Regions from separate parts of the Streptomyces sp. MGP-BFMKR1 genome, predicted to be linked through region 4. Evidence: riboswitches for the same ligand, from Rfam matches in the RefSeq annotation. Region 4 holds a riboswitch; each other region holds the start of a gene.
What was found. Region 4 has a riboswitch for cyclic di-AMP ahead of AC3CHW_RS07185 (M23 family metallopeptidase). Riboswitches for the same ligand answer to the same signal wherever they lie in the genome.

Region 1 (3,877 bases), 3.5 Mb from region 4:
GACCGGCTCGACCTCTCCCGCCGCGACAACCAGCACCTGGGCTACGGCCACGGCATCCACTACTGCGTGGGCGCCCCGCTGGCCCGGATCGAGGCCCGCACCGCGATCGGCACCCTGCTGACCCGGCTGCCCGACCTCCGGTTGGACGCCGACCCCGACGAACTGCGCTGGCGCGGCGGCCTCATCATGCGCGGCCTCCGCACCCTGCCGGTCACCTTCACCCCACCCGGCGGCCCGGCCTCCTCTTAGTACGGCGGCCTGTGAAGGAGGTCTCTTCTCAGTACGGCTCGCGGCCCGGCCTCCTCTTAGTACTGGGTACGGCGGCTCGCGGCGGGGCCTCTTCTTTACTGCGGCGGCTCGCGGCGGTCCGGCTTCCCCTGAGTACGGCGCCCCGCGAGGGCGCGGCCTCAGCGGGTCGGCCCCCAGCGGGGTGGGCTCCAGCCGGGTTGGGCTCCAGAAGGGTCGCCCTCCAGCCGGACTGTGCCCTCGCGCCCGGCTGCGTAGGGCGCGTACGGCGATGAGGGGAGGCGCCGTTGACGCGCCCGGGTGCCCGAAAGGGGCGGCGGGCGCCCCGTGCGCCGGCCGTTCGACGTGCCGGGCAGCGCGACGCCGCCCGCCGTTGCCGACTCCGCGCACCCCGCGCCCCGTTCCTGACCTCCCGCGCCCCTCGGCACGGCCGCGCGCCGGGTCCCCGGCCGCCCGCCCGCGAGCGCGTGACACCCCTGTGCTAGGGCGCGGGCAAACGGACGCCCCCACCCGTCATCTGACGCTCCGTCACCGGTGTGATCGCCGCGTGACCTCCGCTACATCAGCTTGTGACGGTCCCGGGCCGGCAGTATGTTCGACCGTCAAAATCTGCCGCCAACCTGAGAGGCCACCGCATGCGATCCGGCAACGGCAAACATCGCCGCCCCCGTCAGGCCCCGGCCATCGTCGTCGCCGCGGGGGTGACCGGCGCGGGAATCGCCCTCCCGCTGCTCGGCGCCACCAGCGCCGGCGCCGCCGACACGGCCACCTGGGACCGCGTTGCCGAGTGCGAGAGCGGCGGCACCTGGAGCGCCAACGACGGCAACGGGCGCTACGGCGGCCTCGGTCTGAGCCTGGACGCCTGGCAGCTCTACGGCGGCACGGACCACGCGCCCCGCCCGGACCTGGCCAGCCGCGCGCAGCAGATAGCCATCGCTCAGACGATCCTGTCCGAGCGCGGCCCCGTGGCGTGGAGCGACTGCGCGCAGCCGGCCGGCCTGACCGAGGACGGCGAGGTACCGGACGTCAACCCGGGCGACCCCAGCCACGACGACCGGGGCACCGACCGCGGCGACTACGGCCACGCCCCGACCCCGAAGCCGGACGCGACCCCGGACGCGAAGCCCTCCCCGGACGACGCCAAGCCGACCCCGACCGACGAGCGGGAGCCGGACGCCGAGCCGACGCCGGACGCCACGCCCGGCCAGGACAAGAAGCCGAGACAGGGCGACAGGCCCGGCCCCGACGCGTCCGCGCCGAGCGATGACGCGCAGCCCACCGAGACGCCCCGTACCACCCCGAGCCCGAGCCGGGGCGAGGAGCGGCCCGCCGACCGCGACGAGGCCGGGGGCGAGCGGCCCGAGGCGCCCCGTGGCGGCGCCGAGCGCCCCGGCGCCGGCGAGAAGGCGCGTGAGGACGGCACGGGCACCGGCAAGCACCGCGGCGAGCCCGACGGCGCCCCGGGCCGCCCCGACGGCCGGGAGGACGACCGACAGCGCCCCGAGGGCCGGCACGCCGACCGCAGCGAGCGCGGGCGCGCGAGCGACCGGGCGGACGCGGAGACGCGGAGTGAGCACCGGGTCCGGTCCGGTGACACGCTGTGGGCGATCGCCGAGCAGCACGAGACACCGGGCGGTTGGCCGGCGCTCTACGAGGCCAACGAGAGCGTCATCGGGGACGACCCCGACCTGATCCTGCCCGGCCAGAAGCTCGACCTGGAGGCGGCGGCGGACCGCTGATCGGCCGTCACTTGGGGTGCTTCGCCCCGGTGTACACCGATTCGCGAAAGTGAGACATGGGTCTCGTTCGATCTCTGGCGTGTCGCGCTTGTCCGTCCTTCAGGTGCACTGTCTGACCTGCGGTGATGTGATTTTCTTGCGGGCAAACCCCACTGACTTTCCAGGGATGTTGGGGTTTGAGCACTCCGGGGATCTGTGATTACGGTCTTCATCGCTCGCCACCGCGAGCGCCACTGGTCGTCACGCCGAATCCTGCCGGCGGCCGGGGGAAACCGACGCGTCAAGCGCCGAAGGCAGGAGCGGGGGAACCACAGGTAAGTGCCGGACGGTCCGTGGAACGAGGGGGCTGAACGGCTTGGGGTGAAGCCGCGGGAGACCGCGGCCGGGCAACTCACAGTCCGAACCCGACAGCTCACCTCGTAGGCGTCGGTGAGGAAACCAACATGCTGATTTCCAAGGGCAAGCACCGCCGTCCGTCCAAGGCCACTCGCATCGCCACGCTCGCCGGTGTCACCGGTGCCGCCGTCGCCGTGCCGCTGATGGGGGCCACCGGCGCCAACGCCGCCACCACCGGCCAGTGGGACCAGGTCGCCCAGTGCGAGTCGACCGGCAACTGGTCGATCAACACCGGCAACGGCTACTACGGCGGCCTCCAGTTCTCCGCCTCCACCTGGGCCGCGTACGGCGGCACCGCCTACGCCCCGACCGCCGACAAGGCGTCCAAGGCCCAGCAGATACAGATCGCCGAGAAGGTCCTGGCCAGCCAGGGCAAGGGCGCCTGGCCGCACTGCGGCGTCAACCTGACCCAGGGCGGCTACACCGCGCCCAAGCAGCAGGCCCCCAAGCAGCAGGCGCCGCAGCAGGCCGCGCCCAAGCAGCAGCAGGCCGCCCCGCAGCAGTCCGCGCCGAAGGCCGCCCCGAAGCACGCCGGCCCGCGCGCCACGGACGAGCAGGCCCCGAGCCGCAGCTCCGAGCGGTACGTGCCCAAGCACGCCGCCCCGAAGCAGTCCGTGCCGCAGCAGAGCGCCCCGAAGACGATCAAGAAGGGCGACGGCGAGTACAAGGTCGAGGCCGGCGACACCCTCGCCAAGATCGCCGAGGCCGAGAACGTCAAGGGCGGCTGGAAGAAGCTGTACGACCTGAACGACGACGTCGTCACCGACGCCGACCTGATCTACCCGGGCCAGCAGCTCCACCTGAGCTGATCCCCGCCTCCGGCGCCCGGCCGGCTCCGCCCAGAGCCGGCCCGGCGTCCGTCCCTCCCCGCCCGGAGGGACCGCAGACCGCCCCGCCACGGTGCGCCTACCCCCGAGCGCATCGCGGCGGGGCTCCGCGTTTGCCCCCCGGACGCGCCGTCCGCGCGCGCCGCCCCCACACGCCGTCCCCACGCGCCGCCGCCGTACCGCCGCCGTACGGACGCCGCCGCCGTACGGACGCCGTACCGCCGCCGTCTGGACGGCGCCCGGTCGCCTGGGCCCGGTAGGCATGCCGCGGGCGCCTCGCGCGGACGTCCCGGCCGGCGCTGTCCGGGGCCGCGCGGCCGATTCGGTTGCGCCGTTCACCCATCGATCTGCGCTTTTTTCCCTCTTGTCGTCTCGTCCGGCGGGCGTGCGGCGAGCCGGGGTGCCGGGGCCGGTTAGGCTCGTGTCGCAGAAGCTCAGACCCACACGAAGGAGACCGCTCGTGCCGTCTATCGACGTCGTCGTAGCTCGCGAGATCCTCGACTCGCGAGGCAACCCCACGGTCGAGGTCGAGGTCGGCCTCGACGACGGCAGCACCGGCCGTGCTGCCGTGCCGTCCGGCGCCTCGACCGGCCAGTTCGAGGCCCTTGAGCTGCGGGACGGCGACAAGGCCCGCTACGGCGGCAAGGGTGTGGAGAAGGCCGTGCTCGC
Region 2 (3,877 bases), 1.6 Mb from region 4:
CGACGGGCTGAGCGAGCGGATCGACCGCGCGGCACGCCAACTCGCCGGCCTCCTGGCCGGCGCCCCGCCCGCGCCGCGCCAGGACGACGATGAGGTGGTCCCCTTCGCCCAGCAACTCGCCGCGGTGCGCGGCGCCTGACGGCGCGCACGCGCCGGGGTGCCGTACGCACGGATGCCGCTGACACGCCATGCGGCGTGTCAGCGGCATCCGTGGAGCGATCCGCCGGCCGTGCTTCACCTGCCGTGGGCCGGGGCGCTCCGCGCCCCGGAATCAGCCCTCGGTTCAGCGCAGCAGGTCGAGCAGATCACCGAGCGTGTCCGGGGCGAGCTTCGGCATGTCGGCGACCGCGTTGAGCGTGAAGAGGTGGCCGCCCTTGCGCACCGGCGACTTGCCGAACGTCTTCTTGAACAGCTTCTCGCCCTCAGGAGTCAGCACGGTCCGCACGTTGACCGCCTTGACCTGCTTCTGCGTGACCTTCGCGTTCTCCCGCTTGATGGTGTAGGTCAGGAACCGCACCGGCTGCGCCTTGGCCCGGTTGACCGAGGCGTGCGCCTGGGTCCGAGAGGACTTGTTCACGTAGTTGTAGATCTTGGTGAGGTCGAGGCGGTCGTCCTTGTCGCGGAACGTGACGCCGCCCTGCAACTTCGCGTAGTCCCTGGTGCCCTCGACCAGCGGGAGGGACACGCACTGGCGCTGCTTGCCGGTGATCCGAGCGGCCCCCGTGGCGGCCAGCGTGACCTTCGCCTTGGCAAGCTGCTTGGCGGCGGGCTTGCTCAGGCAGAACTCGGCCTTGCCGTTCTTGATGGGCTTGGCCGCCTCACCGGCCTGGGCCGGCGTCACCGTGCACGCCAGCGCCGCCGCGACGACGGCGACCCCCGTCATTCCTCGCATCATGACTCGTCCTCGTGGATCAGGCTGACCGTGATTCGGTCGGCACGTGAGGACAACGGGGATTGCTCCCTGCGGGTGACGTACTCGATGGCAACATCACTCGGCTTGGTGACAGCGACCCGGAACCGGCCCGTAGGGCGGCCCTTGCCCCCACGCCCCTCTCGTCCCGGGATCGTGGGCCGGGCCGGGGCGCGGCGCGGCATCGCCCGCCCGGCGCCCCGGCCCACCCGTCACGGTCAGCGGACGCGGCCGTACCAGACCTTGTTGGTCCAGATCTTCTCCAGCCGCACCGACTTGCCGGGCTTGGGCGCGTGCCAGATCTTGTTCTTCCCGGCGTAGATGCCCACGTGGTAGACGTTCCGCCCGGAGTGGAAGAAGACCAGGTCGCCCGCCTTGCGCGAGCTCTTGGACAGGTGGCGGGTCTTGTTGTACTGGGCCGCCGCCGTACGTGGCAGCTTCTTGCCCGCCTTCCGATACGAGTAGAGCGTCAGCCCCGAGCAGTCGAACCGGTTCGGGCCGACCGCCCCGTACTTGTAGGGTGCGCCCTTCTTGCCGGCGGCGATCTTGAGCGCCTTGCCGGAGGCCGTCGCCGCCTGGGCGTCGGTCGTCAGAGCGGGGACGAACGAGGAGCCGGCCAGCACCGTGGCGGTGAGGGCCGATGCGGTACCGATGCGCGTGGCGAGCGAGGGTATACGTGGCTGCGCGGACATACGAAAGCCCTTCGTCATCCGCCTGCGAAAGATGACCTGTCGGGTTCGGACTGGCGAAGTTGCCCGGCCACTCGCGTGGCTTCACCCCAAGGGCCACCGACTTCGTGGCCCGTCATGCCTGGGTCTCCCGCTCCTGCCGATTCGTGTTCCTCTCACTGGGCCCGTGCGGCGGCAGGACTCGGCGTCCGCCCGGACCGCCCCGCCGTGGTGACGGGGGCTTGGTGGTGTCGGATAGGGATACTGCGCCATCCACGGCCCGAAATCGCAGCCGAAAGGGTCGTATGTGAAGTTCTTCACCTTCGTTGGTGACCGAGAACCGCGGTCGGTCTCATCCCCCATACGAGTCGCGCAAACCCGCGCTGAACTGCGGAAACACGTAACCGGACGCGAGCATTCCATGGCGCGACCGGCCTGTGGGCCAGGCAGCCGCCCACCACCCCGGGATACGCGGCGTGCGCGGCGGCGCGCCGTGATGGGACGTCAAGCCGCGCGCGTGGCCGGCCGTCGGCGCCCCGGCGCCGAGCGACGTCGAAGGCGCGGCGGGAGCGGCCGGCGGTGGCGGCGACCGCGCGCCTCCGCCACCGCCGGCCGCTCCCGGCCCTTCGCGTGGGACTAGTCGTCGAAGGGGCTGGTGCCGGTGAAGGCCCGGAACTCCTCGCCGGGCACCAGGCGGCGGGAGCGCACCTGCGTGAAGCCGGCGTCCCGCATCTGCTCCGACAACTCGGCCGGGCGCGGCAGCGGGCCGGCGAAGTCGGCGTACACGCACCACAGGTTCAGCATCTCGATGCCCGGGCTGCCGCCCTGGCAACTCGTCGTCAGCAGCAGCCTGCCCCCGGGCGCCAGGAACGAGCGCGCCCGCTCCAGCACCTTGGTCCGCTCGCCGTGGGGGAAGTAGTAGATGTTGTTGTGCAGCGTGACCAGGTCGAACTTCTGCTCCGTGGAGTACGTCCGCAGGTCGCTGCGGACGACCTCCACCCGGTCGGACAGGTTCCACTTGTCCAGGTTCGCCTGCGCCTGCGCCACCACCTCGTCCTGCAGGTCGATCGCCACGGCCGTCAGCCGCGGGTTGAGCGAGGCGGCGTGCCGTACGTAGGTGCCGCTGCCGCAGCCCACCTCCAGGAGCCGGACCGGCGCGGTCCGGTCGACCTGCTGCTCCACCACGCCCTGCACGGCGGGTTCGAGCACGCGGGACGAGCGGGCGATGAGCGCGCCGTCCTGGTCGGCGATCGACACTCGGCGCCCCTCGCGCAGCATGCCGGGGGCGTCCAGGAGCAGCGGGGCGTGGAAGCGCATGAGCTGTTCGAGCAGCGCCACGTAGGCGTCCGCCTCCGGGCGCGCCAGCGACTTGGCCAGGCGCCCGCGCAGCCGGTAGCGCCCGCCACGCGAGCCGAGTTCCCCGATCCGCACCCCCATGTCGAGCCAGGCGCCGAGCAGTTGCTCCTCGCCGTGCATGCCGAGCTCGTCGGCGAGCGCGGGCGCGTCGAGCGGCTGCCGCGCGAGATGGCGCAGCACGCCACTGCTGGCAGCCGCGGCCAGGAACGAGGCGCGGTACGCGGGACCAGCCAGCTCCCGTGGCATCCGCAGGGCCAGTGAGAGGTGATTGCTGCGCACCAGCTTGGTGAACGTTCGGAATTTCACAGGGGGTTCCTCATCTGTGCTGGGTGGTGGGCGGCGTACGCGCGAGCGGCACTGGGCCGGCGCGGAACGGGCCGGGGGACACCCGCGCCCCGGTGTCCGGTGGCGCAGTGGCGGGTGGCACGCGGATCGGGCGGCTGTCGCAGGTGAAGAGGACGGCGGCGGGCGTGCGCTGGGGAACTGACTGCCCAACGCCCTACGCGTCCACACGTCGCGCGCCGATCCGGCGCAGGGGACAGGTGTATCAGGGAATTCGACGATCGCACGGCCCACCGCGCGCCCGCCCTTTCGCTCCGGCGCGCCCCGGCGCACCGAACTCCGAGGTGATTGGCCTGCACAAGGCGTGGGAGCGGCGTCGTGCGGCTGAACCCCTGGTCCACTCGTATGGGTGACATATAGTCCGGTCGCATCCGAGTGGGCCGACTGGGTCACGGCCCAGACGGCCCAAGGCGAAACGCGTCATCCGCTCACGTGGCCCCCGAACGCGTGTTGGTGAGATCACCCCTCCGTTTCAGCGAGCTACAAGGTTGCCCTAAGCCCGCTGCTGAACGGTGGTGGAGCCAGTGCATTGTTAAACCAACCGGCTCGCCGCTGGGGGAGAATATGACCACCGCACCACACACGGACGCCGCCATGGGCG
Region 3 (3,877 bases), 1.9 Mb from region 4:
CGCGGAGCGTGAGGCACCCGGCGAGCGACGGATCGACGCAGGCCAGGCCGGTGCGGGCACCCCGTCCGGCCCGTCGGCGGGCCCCGGCGGCGGGCCGCGCGGCGACCCGGCCGCCGCGCGACAGGTGTGCTACGAGGTGTACGCGGACGAGCGCGCGTTGGAGATCGCCGAGCGCCGGGTGCACGAGCGCATCGGCGGCGCGCTCTGGGACGAGCTGGACAGCGTTCCCGTGTGGTTGCCGGAGCAACTACGTACGCCGGTGGGCCCCTTCGCGCCGCGGCGGACGTACGCCGTCGACGACTCCGCCGACCACGCGCGACGCGTGCTGCGCCGGGCGGAGAACCCGGACCGCCCGGGCGACGACGTGCGCGCCCGACTGACCACCGCGTTCGCTCACGACATCGCGCTCGCGACCAAGCCCCGGCTGCGCACCGGCGGCCCCGACGCCACCTGGTGCCGGTTCTACGAGCACGCGTTCCTGCTGGCCGGCGGGGACGAGGTGGTGCTGTGGGAGCTGGAGCACAACCTGACGCCGGACGGTCGGCTGGTGTGCGAGGTGTACCTGGACGAGGCCGCGGCCGAGTGCGCCGCGGACCGCCACGCCCGCGCCTTGGGCGTCGAGCTGTAACCCCGCACCGGGCCGGCCCGGTGCTCAGCCCCCCGCCCAGGCCACCAGTCGCCCCGGCCACCCAGTCGTCTCTCGGCCACCAGCCACCCGGCCCCACGGCAGGTGTGACCCACGGCGGGCGCGGCCCACGGCCGGCGGACCCACGGCTGGCGGACCCACGGCAGGCGTGGCGTACGCCCGCTTGGCCGCCTCCGGGTCGCTCGTCCGGCGCGTGAGCCCCAGGCTGGGACGGACGCATCCGGCGGGGCGCTGTGCCGGATGCGGGCCAGCCGAGAGCGGGAGCGACGCGTGGGGAGTCCTGGGTGGGCCGGTGCGGGCGCGGACTCGCCGCGAGCCGCGTGGGCCCGGAGCGTCGCCCGCTGGCTGCCCGGGGTCCTGCTGGTCGGCGGCGTCGTCTTCGACCTCCTGATGCCGATGCACTACACCGCGTCGCCCTTCCTGTCCGCCGCCTCCCTGGTCGCCGCGCCGCTGCTCTCGCTGCGCGGCACGGCCGCGGTGGCCGCGACGGCCGCCGTGGTCTCGGTGCTGCTCGCGGTCTGGCACAGCGGCAACGACCGGGCCCTGTCGGTGACCGAGGTCGTCACCGTGTGCACCGTCGCGCTGCTGGCGCTCGCCATCAACCGGGTGGTGCGGCGCAACTTCCGCCAACTCGCGACCGTACGCGTCGTCGCCGAGGCCGCCCAGCGCGCCGTGCTGCCCACGCCGCCGAGCCGCATCGGGTCGCTGCGGATCGCCGCCCGGTACGTCGCGGCGCAGACCGACGCGCGGATCGGCGGCGACCTGTTCGCCGTGCAGGAGTCGCCGCACGGCGTGCGGGCCATCATCGGCGACGTACGGGGCAAGGGTCTGGAGGCCGTGGAGGCCGTCGCCGTGGTGATCGGGGCCTTCCGGGAGGCCGCCGAGCAGGAGCGGACCCTGGAGGGGCTGGTCGACCGGCTGGAGCGGGCGCTCGACCGGGAGGGCGACCGGCGGGTGGGCCTCGACCAGTTCGAGGGGTTCACCACCGCCGTGCTGGCCGAGATCGGCGACGGCAGCGGCGGGCTGCGGCTCATCAACCGGGGCCACCCGCCGCCCCTGTTGCTGCTCCCCACGGGCCAGGTGCGCGAGCTGAGCCCCGAGGCCGACGCCCTGCCGCTCGGCATGCGGGACGTGGCGGCCTGGCGGGACACCGTGGAGGAGCTGCCGTTCCCGGCCGGGGCGGCGCTGCTGCTGTTGACGGACGGGGTGACGGAGGCGCGCGACGCGAGCGGGCGGTTCTACGAGCCGGCGCGGCGGCTGAGCGGCCGTCGGTTCGCCAGCCCGGACGCCCTCCTGGACGCGCTGATCGCCGACGTGATGCGGCACACCGAGGGCCAGCGCGCCGACGACATGGCGCTGCTCGCGCTGCGCCGGGCCGGCGCGCCCGGCGTGGTGGCCGTCCGACGCGGCCAGCGGGCGGCCGACGAACGCGCTGGGTAGCCGATCTTGACCACTGTGCTGACGATGTGCTGGCGCCTCGTCAAAGCGGAGCCCTTATTCCCCGGAACGGCTTGGAATCACACCCGGCCCTCTATTAACGTTCGATAACGCAGCGCGGTCGTCACAGCCGCCGCCCAGGGCGGCACCGTGCGCCGTCGCCGAATCCCGTAGGCGCGTCACCGCGGATCAGCGCGGTGCCGAGGCGAGGGAACCGGGGAACCAACCCTTGGGGTGAATCGGGTCGTACGCGACCCGTAGGAGACCTTCCTGCTCCGAACCCGTCAGCTAACCCGGTAGGCGAGAAGGAAGGAAAGGAGCACGCCTCCGTGGCGTCCAACAGGTCTGCCCTCGACCAGGCTTCACCCGCGCACGACGGGATCGACGAACTCGCCGGGCCTCCCTGGGGGGAGCCCCGGGACGACCTCCGCGACGGCCCCTGGGAGGAGTGGAACCCCACCGCCGAATCCGTCGCCCCGGTCCGGGGCCGGCACCGCGTGGTCAAGCAGCGCGGCACCACGATGGCCCGCGGCGGCGCCGTGCTCGGCGTGGGCGTCATCGCGGCGGTCGGCGCCGGCGGCATGGCGAGCGCCAAGGACCGCCCCAAGGCCCCGATATCGATGCCCGACCTCGGGCACGTCGCCGACGAGGTCATGCACTCCCTGCCCGACGCCGACGAGCTTCCCGGCGTCGGGTCCCTCATATCCGACGGCGGGAGCGGCGACCAGCGGTACGAGGCCGCGCCGCGGGCCGCCGGCCAGGCGCCGCTCAGCCAGGCCGGCCTGACGGCCGAGGAGTCCGCGAACGGCACGACCAACGCGGGCGAGGTGCTGCGGGCCCGCATCCTCCAGCAGGCCGAGACCCAGCAGAGCGCCGCCGACGAGGCCGAGCGCGAGGCCGCCGAGCGGGCGGCGGCGCGCAAGGCGGCGGACGAGGCGGCCCGCAAGAAGGCCGCCGAGGACGAGAAGCAGCGGGCCGCCGAGGCGGAGGCCAAGCGGAAGGCGGAGGAGGAGGCCCGGCGCAAGGCCGAGGCCGAGCGCCGCGCGAAGCTCGCCGCGAGCTACGCGATGCCGCTCAGCTCGTACACGGTGACCTCCACGTTCGGACAGGCCGGCGACATGTGGTCGGCGAACCACACCGGCCTGGACTTCGCCGCTCCGACGGGCACGCCGGTCAAGGCGGTGCACGGCGGGACCATCACGCAGGCCGGCTGGGCCGGTTCGTACGGCTACCGGATCGTGTTGACGCTGCCCGACGGGACCGAGGTCTGGTACTGCCACCTGTCGTCCATGACGCAGACCTCGGGCGAGGTCTCCACCGGCGACGTCATCGGCCGGGTGGGCGCGACCGGCAACGTGACCGGCGCGCACCTGCACCTCGAAGTGCGCCCGAGCGGCGGCGCGCCGGTCGACCCGATGGCGTGGCTGCGGGAGCACGGGCTCCAGCCGTAGCGAGGGCGGGCGCGGGCCCCGCGCCCTTCCTCCGCCCGCACGCCGGGGGCGCGCTCCCGCCGGCGCCGCCGCGCGCGGGGTGGCGGGGAATAGGGGGCCGGGCCGGGGCGTTGACTCCGCACATGGTCGAACATGCGCAGAGCACGCGGTCGCGCCGGATCGGCGACATCGAGGTCTTCCCCCTCTCGCTGGGGGGCAACGTCTTCGGGTGGGGCGCCGACGAGGCGCAGTCCTTCGCCATCCTGGACGCGTACACGGAGGCCGGTGGCAACTTCGTCGACACCGCCGACGTCTACTCGGCCTGGGTGCCGGGCAACTCGGGCGGCGAGTCGGAGACCATCAT
Region 4 (3,877 bases):
TCGTCCCCGACCGTCGCCGCCAGGCCGACCCGGTTCACGTAGTCGTGGTGGGTGAAGCGGTGCACATCGCGGTCGGAGAGCCGGGGATAGGGGGCGAAGAAGCGGTAGTACTTGGACTCGTCCGAGACCCGCTCGTAGAAGTCGACCAGGCGCTGGCCGTCGTCGGGCGTGATGGGGCGGATCTGGGCGGTGCCGCCGTCACGGAGCACCACGTCCGCTTCCCAGTGCGTCGGATAGGCGTGCTCGGGCGGCGTTTCCATGGCTCCAGCCTAGGCGGGGGCACCGACAACGGTCCGACTCGCGCACAGCGTTGCGGCGGGGCAGGCTGTGGAAGGGCTCCGCCAGAGCACTCCGCACCCCGTGAGAGACTGGTCTAGACAACAGCAACCACCTGAAGGGCAACACCATGGTTGAGCGCCGCGTCACCGTCGGCTGGGCAGAGGGCCTGCACGCTCGCCCCGCGTCCATCTTCGTCCGCGCCGCGACGGCCTCCGGCGTCCCCGTGACGATCGCCAAGCCGGACGGCACCCCGGTCAACGCCGCCTCGATGCTCGCCGTGCTCGGGCTCGGCGCGCAGGGCGGCGAGGAGATCGTGCTGGCCTCGGAGGCCGACGGCGCCGAGGTCGCGCTCGACCGGCTGGCCAAGCTCGTCGCCGAGGGGCTTGAGGAGCTCCCGGAGACGGTCTGACTCGCTTTTCAGCACCCTGCGAAGCCGCGGTGATCCCCCTGGGACGTCACCGCGGCTTCGTCGTCTCCGCTCCGGGAAGGGGCGGGGACCGCCGTGCGGGCGCCGTGGCGCGAGACCGCGCGCCGGCTCCCGCTGGCCGCGCGCGGGCCGAGACGCGCCGAAGGCCCCGCGCACAGGGCGGGGCCTTCGGCATGTGACGTGCGGGGGCCGGGCGGGGTGGCCCGGTGTCGCCTCAGATGTTGACGCCGTGGGAGCGCAGGTAGGCGACGGGGTTGATGTCCGAGCCGTACTCGGGCGACGTGCGGGCCTCGAAGTGCAGGTGCGCGCCGAAGGAGTTGCCCGTGTTGCCGGCGAGGCCGATCTGCTGGCCGGGGGCGACGCTCTGGCCGACCGAGACGGAGATCGAGTCGAGGTGCCCGTACTGGGTGTAGGTGCCGTCGTTCATCTTGATCACGACGTTGTTGCCGTAGGCGCCGCCCCAGCCGGCCTCGACGATGGTGCCGGCGCCCACGGCGCGCACCGAGGTGCCGGTGCTGGCGTGGAAGTCGACGCCGGTGTGGCTGCCGGAGGACCAGGCGCCACCGGACGCCTGGTACTGCGTCGAGACGTACGAGCCCGCGACCGGCAGGACGTAGGAGCCCGCCGCCGGACGCTCGGCGGTGCGCGACGCGCGCGTGTCGACGACCTCGCTGGCGCGGGTCTCCTCGGCCTCGCGCTCGGCGGCGGCCCGTGCCTCGGCCGCCTTCTTCGCGGCGGCCTTCTTCTTCGCGGCCTCGGCGGCGGCCTTGCGCTTGGCCTCCTCCGCCTTCTTCTTCATCTCGGCGGCGTGCTCGGCGGCCTGCTGACGCGCCTCTTCCTCAGCCTGCTGCTCGGCCGCGGCCTGCTCGGCGGCGGAGTACTGGGCGTCGGCCTGAGCGCCGATCTTGTCCGCGATGTCCTCGTTCAGAGTCGCGGCCTGACGCAGGCCGGTGTCCTGGAGCTCGGGGACGCCGTCGGCGCCCGGGGCGGCCATCGCGGGGGCGGCTATGCCGGCGACGACGCCGGTGGCCGCGAGGGTGGCCATGCCCGCCGCGTTCGCGCTGGTACGGACAAAGCGGCTGGGGCGACGGTGCCGCCCAGTGGCACGGGTGAACGCCATGGGGAGGCGTACTCCTTTCCTTCCTTCTCGCCTACCGGGTTAGCTGACGGGTTCGGAGCAGGAAGGTCTCCTACGGTCACCACGCCTCTCGCGAGGATGGCGGCCGATTCACCCCAGGGGACTTGGGTCCCCGGCTCCCCTGGCTCGCGCCATAAGGGACTCGGCGATGGTTGCCCGGTGCCACGGGTGTGGCGAAGGTGTGACGGACAACGGGGCTGACGCTAAGCGGGACGTCTTTTGATCGGCAAACAGAACCGGCCGTTTGTTGCGCACGCCACACGGCAGACAGGCAATCTCTCCCGCAAAACAGACAAACCGAGAGGCCCTGGCATCCCACTTGACACCAGGGCCTCTTAACGGCTCATCAGTAACAGGAGCCCCTGCCTCCGCCCCGGACACCCGGGGCAATCCGGGCGCCCATGCCGCTCTCTGGGGGACGGTCAGATACCGGGCGGCGCTCCGCTACGTTCCCGCGTACGCCACCCGCTCCAGCGCTCGCGTGCTCGCCCGCACCTCCCGGCCTCTCGGGACCGCGGCAGCCGCCCCGGCCCCGTGGACCACTCGACGCGCCGCCCGGCGCTCCGGGAGCGGGCACCACGGGCAGGGCGGGCGGCGCGGCAGCGCGGGCGGTGCGGGGCGAGCCCGGGCCGGACGGCGCCTGACGGCTCGCCAGCCCGGCTCGGGCCGCCGGGACCTCCCGCCGCTAGCCGCTCACCACCCGTACGTCCCCGATGCCCAGCGCCTTCACCGGCTCGGCGATCACCGAGGCGTCGCCGACCAGCACGGTCACCAGCCGGTCGGTGGGGAAGGCGGCGACGGCCGCGGCGGTCGCCTCGACCGTGCCGGTCTCCGCGAGCCGCCGGTAGAGGTGGGCCTGGAAGTCGTCCGGCAGGTGCTGCTCGACCTGGTCCGCGAGGGTGCCCGCGACCGAGGCGGCCGTCTCGTACTTCAGCGGGGCGATCCCCACCAGGTTCTGCACGGCCACGTCGCGCTCGTCGTCCGTCAGCCCGTCGGCGGCCAGCGTGCGCAGCACCTTCCACGCGTCCTCGAGGGCCGGCCCCGTCACCTCGGTGGCCACCGAGCCGCTGATGGCCAGGAGGGAGAGGCCCGTGCCCTCCGGCGTGGAGCGCAGGACCTGGGCGAAGGCCCGCACGCCGTACGTGTAGCCCTTCTCCTCGCGCAGCACCCGGTCGAGCCGGGAGGTGAGGGTGCCGCCCAGGCAGTAGGTGCCGAGCGTCTGCGCGGGCCAGACCTGGTCGTGCCGGTCGGCGCCGACCCGGCCGATGAGCAGTTGGGTCTGCACCGCGCCCGGCCGGTCCACGATGACGACCCGGCCGGTGTCGTCGGCGGTGACGGTGGGCACCGGGCGGGGCGCGGCCGTGTCGCCGCTCCAGGCGCCCAGCGTGTCGGCCAGCGCCTGGTCGAGGTCGACGCCGGTGAGGTCGCCGACGACGACGGCGGTGGCCGTGGCGGGGCGCACGTGGGCCGCGTAGAAGGCGCGCACGGCGGCGGCGTCCACGCGCGCGACCGACTCCTCGGTGCCCTGGCGCGGCCGGGACATCCGGGAGTCGGCCGGGAAGAGCTCCTTGGAGAGCGTCATCGCGGCCCGCCGGGCGGGGTTGGCCAGCTCGTGCGGGATCTCGTCGAGCCGGTTGCGCACCAGCCGCTCGACCTCGCCCTCCGGGAAGGCCGGGGCGCGCAGGGCGTCGGCGAGCAGCCCGAGCGCCTTCGTCAGCCGGGAGGCGGGGACCTCCAGGGAGACGCGCACGCCGGGGTGGTCCGCGTACGCGTCCAGGGTGGCGCCGCAGCGCTCCAGCTCGGCGGCGAACTCCTCGGCCGAGTGCCGGTCGGTGCCCTCCGACAGCGCCCGCGCCATGATGGTCGCCACGCCTTCGAGCCCCTGCGGCTCGGCCTCCAGCGGCGCGGCGAGGCTGACCTCGACCGCGACGACCTGCTGGCCGGGGCGGTGGCAGCGCAGCACGGTCAGGCCGTTGGGCAACTGGCCGCGCTCGGGTGCGGGGAAGGCCCACGGCCTGGCCTGGCCCGGCTGC

Region 1: linked by a shared signal. The riboswitch ahead of AC3CHW_RS21685 (transglycosylase family protein) and the one ahead of AC3CHW_RS07185 (M23 family metallopeptidase) in region 4 are both predicted to bind cyclic di-AMP.
Region 2: linked by a shared signal. The riboswitch ahead of AC3CHW_RS00900 (C40 family peptidase) and the one ahead of AC3CHW_RS07185 (M23 family metallopeptidase) in region 4 are both predicted to bind cyclic di-AMP.
Region 3: linked by a shared signal. The riboswitch ahead of AC3CHW_RS14540 (M23 family metallopeptidase) and the one ahead of AC3CHW_RS07185 (M23 family metallopeptidase) in region 4 are both predicted to bind cyclic di-AMP.

Annotation. Positions count from the first base shown of each region.
Region 1 covers NZ_CM173408.1:5,486,815-5,490,691, forward strand. Annotated here, with positions in the region: gene AC3CHW_RS21675 (cytochrome P450 family protein) at 1-249, shown strand, start outside; gene AC3CHW_RS21680 (transglycosylase family protein) at 882-1,985, shown strand; cyclic di-AMP (ydaO/yuaA leader) riboswitch at 2,261-2,426, shown strand; gene AC3CHW_RS21685 (transglycosylase family protein) at 2,429-3,190, shown strand; gene eno (phosphopyruvate hydratase) at 3,669-3,877, shown strand, end outside.
Region 2 covers NZ_CM173408.1:292,575-296,451, reverse strand. Annotated here, with positions in the region: gene AC3CHW_RS00910 (FMN reductase) at 1-139, shown strand, start outside; gene AC3CHW_RS00905 (hypothetical protein) at 284-883, opposite strand; gene AC3CHW_RS00900 (C40 family peptidase) at 1,129-1,602, opposite strand; cyclic di-AMP (ydaO/yuaA leader) riboswitch at 1,606-1,774, opposite strand; gene AC3CHW_RS00895 (SAM-dependent methyltransferase) at 2,215-3,240, opposite strand; gene scoE ((3R)-3-[(carboxymethyl)amino]fatty acid oxygenase/decarboxylase) at 3,841-3,877, shown strand, end outside.
Region 3 covers NZ_CM173408.1:3,812,509-3,816,385, reverse strand. Annotated here, with positions in the region: gene AC3CHW_RS14550 (DUF6227 family protein) at 1-628, shown strand, start outside; gene AC3CHW_RS14545 (PP2C family protein-serine/threonine phosphatase) at 917-2,086, shown strand; cyclic di-AMP (ydaO/yuaA leader) riboswitch at 2,272-2,401, shown strand; gene AC3CHW_RS14540 (M23 family metallopeptidase) at 2,413-3,534, shown strand; gene AC3CHW_RS14535 (aldo/keto reductase) at 3,657-3,877, shown strand, end outside.
Region 4 covers NZ_CM173408.1:1,937,998-1,941,874, forward strand. Annotated here, with positions in the region: gene AC3CHW_RS07175 (bifunctional acetate--CoA ligase family protein/GNAT family N-acetyltransferase) at 1-260, opposite strand, end outside; gene AC3CHW_RS07180 (HPr family phosphocarrier protein) at 407-688, shown strand; gene AC3CHW_RS07185 (M23 family metallopeptidase) at 921-1,826, opposite strand; cyclic di-AMP (ydaO/yuaA leader) riboswitch at 1,840-2,002, opposite strand; gene AC3CHW_RS07190 (M16 family metallopeptidase) at 2,530-3,877, opposite strand, start outside.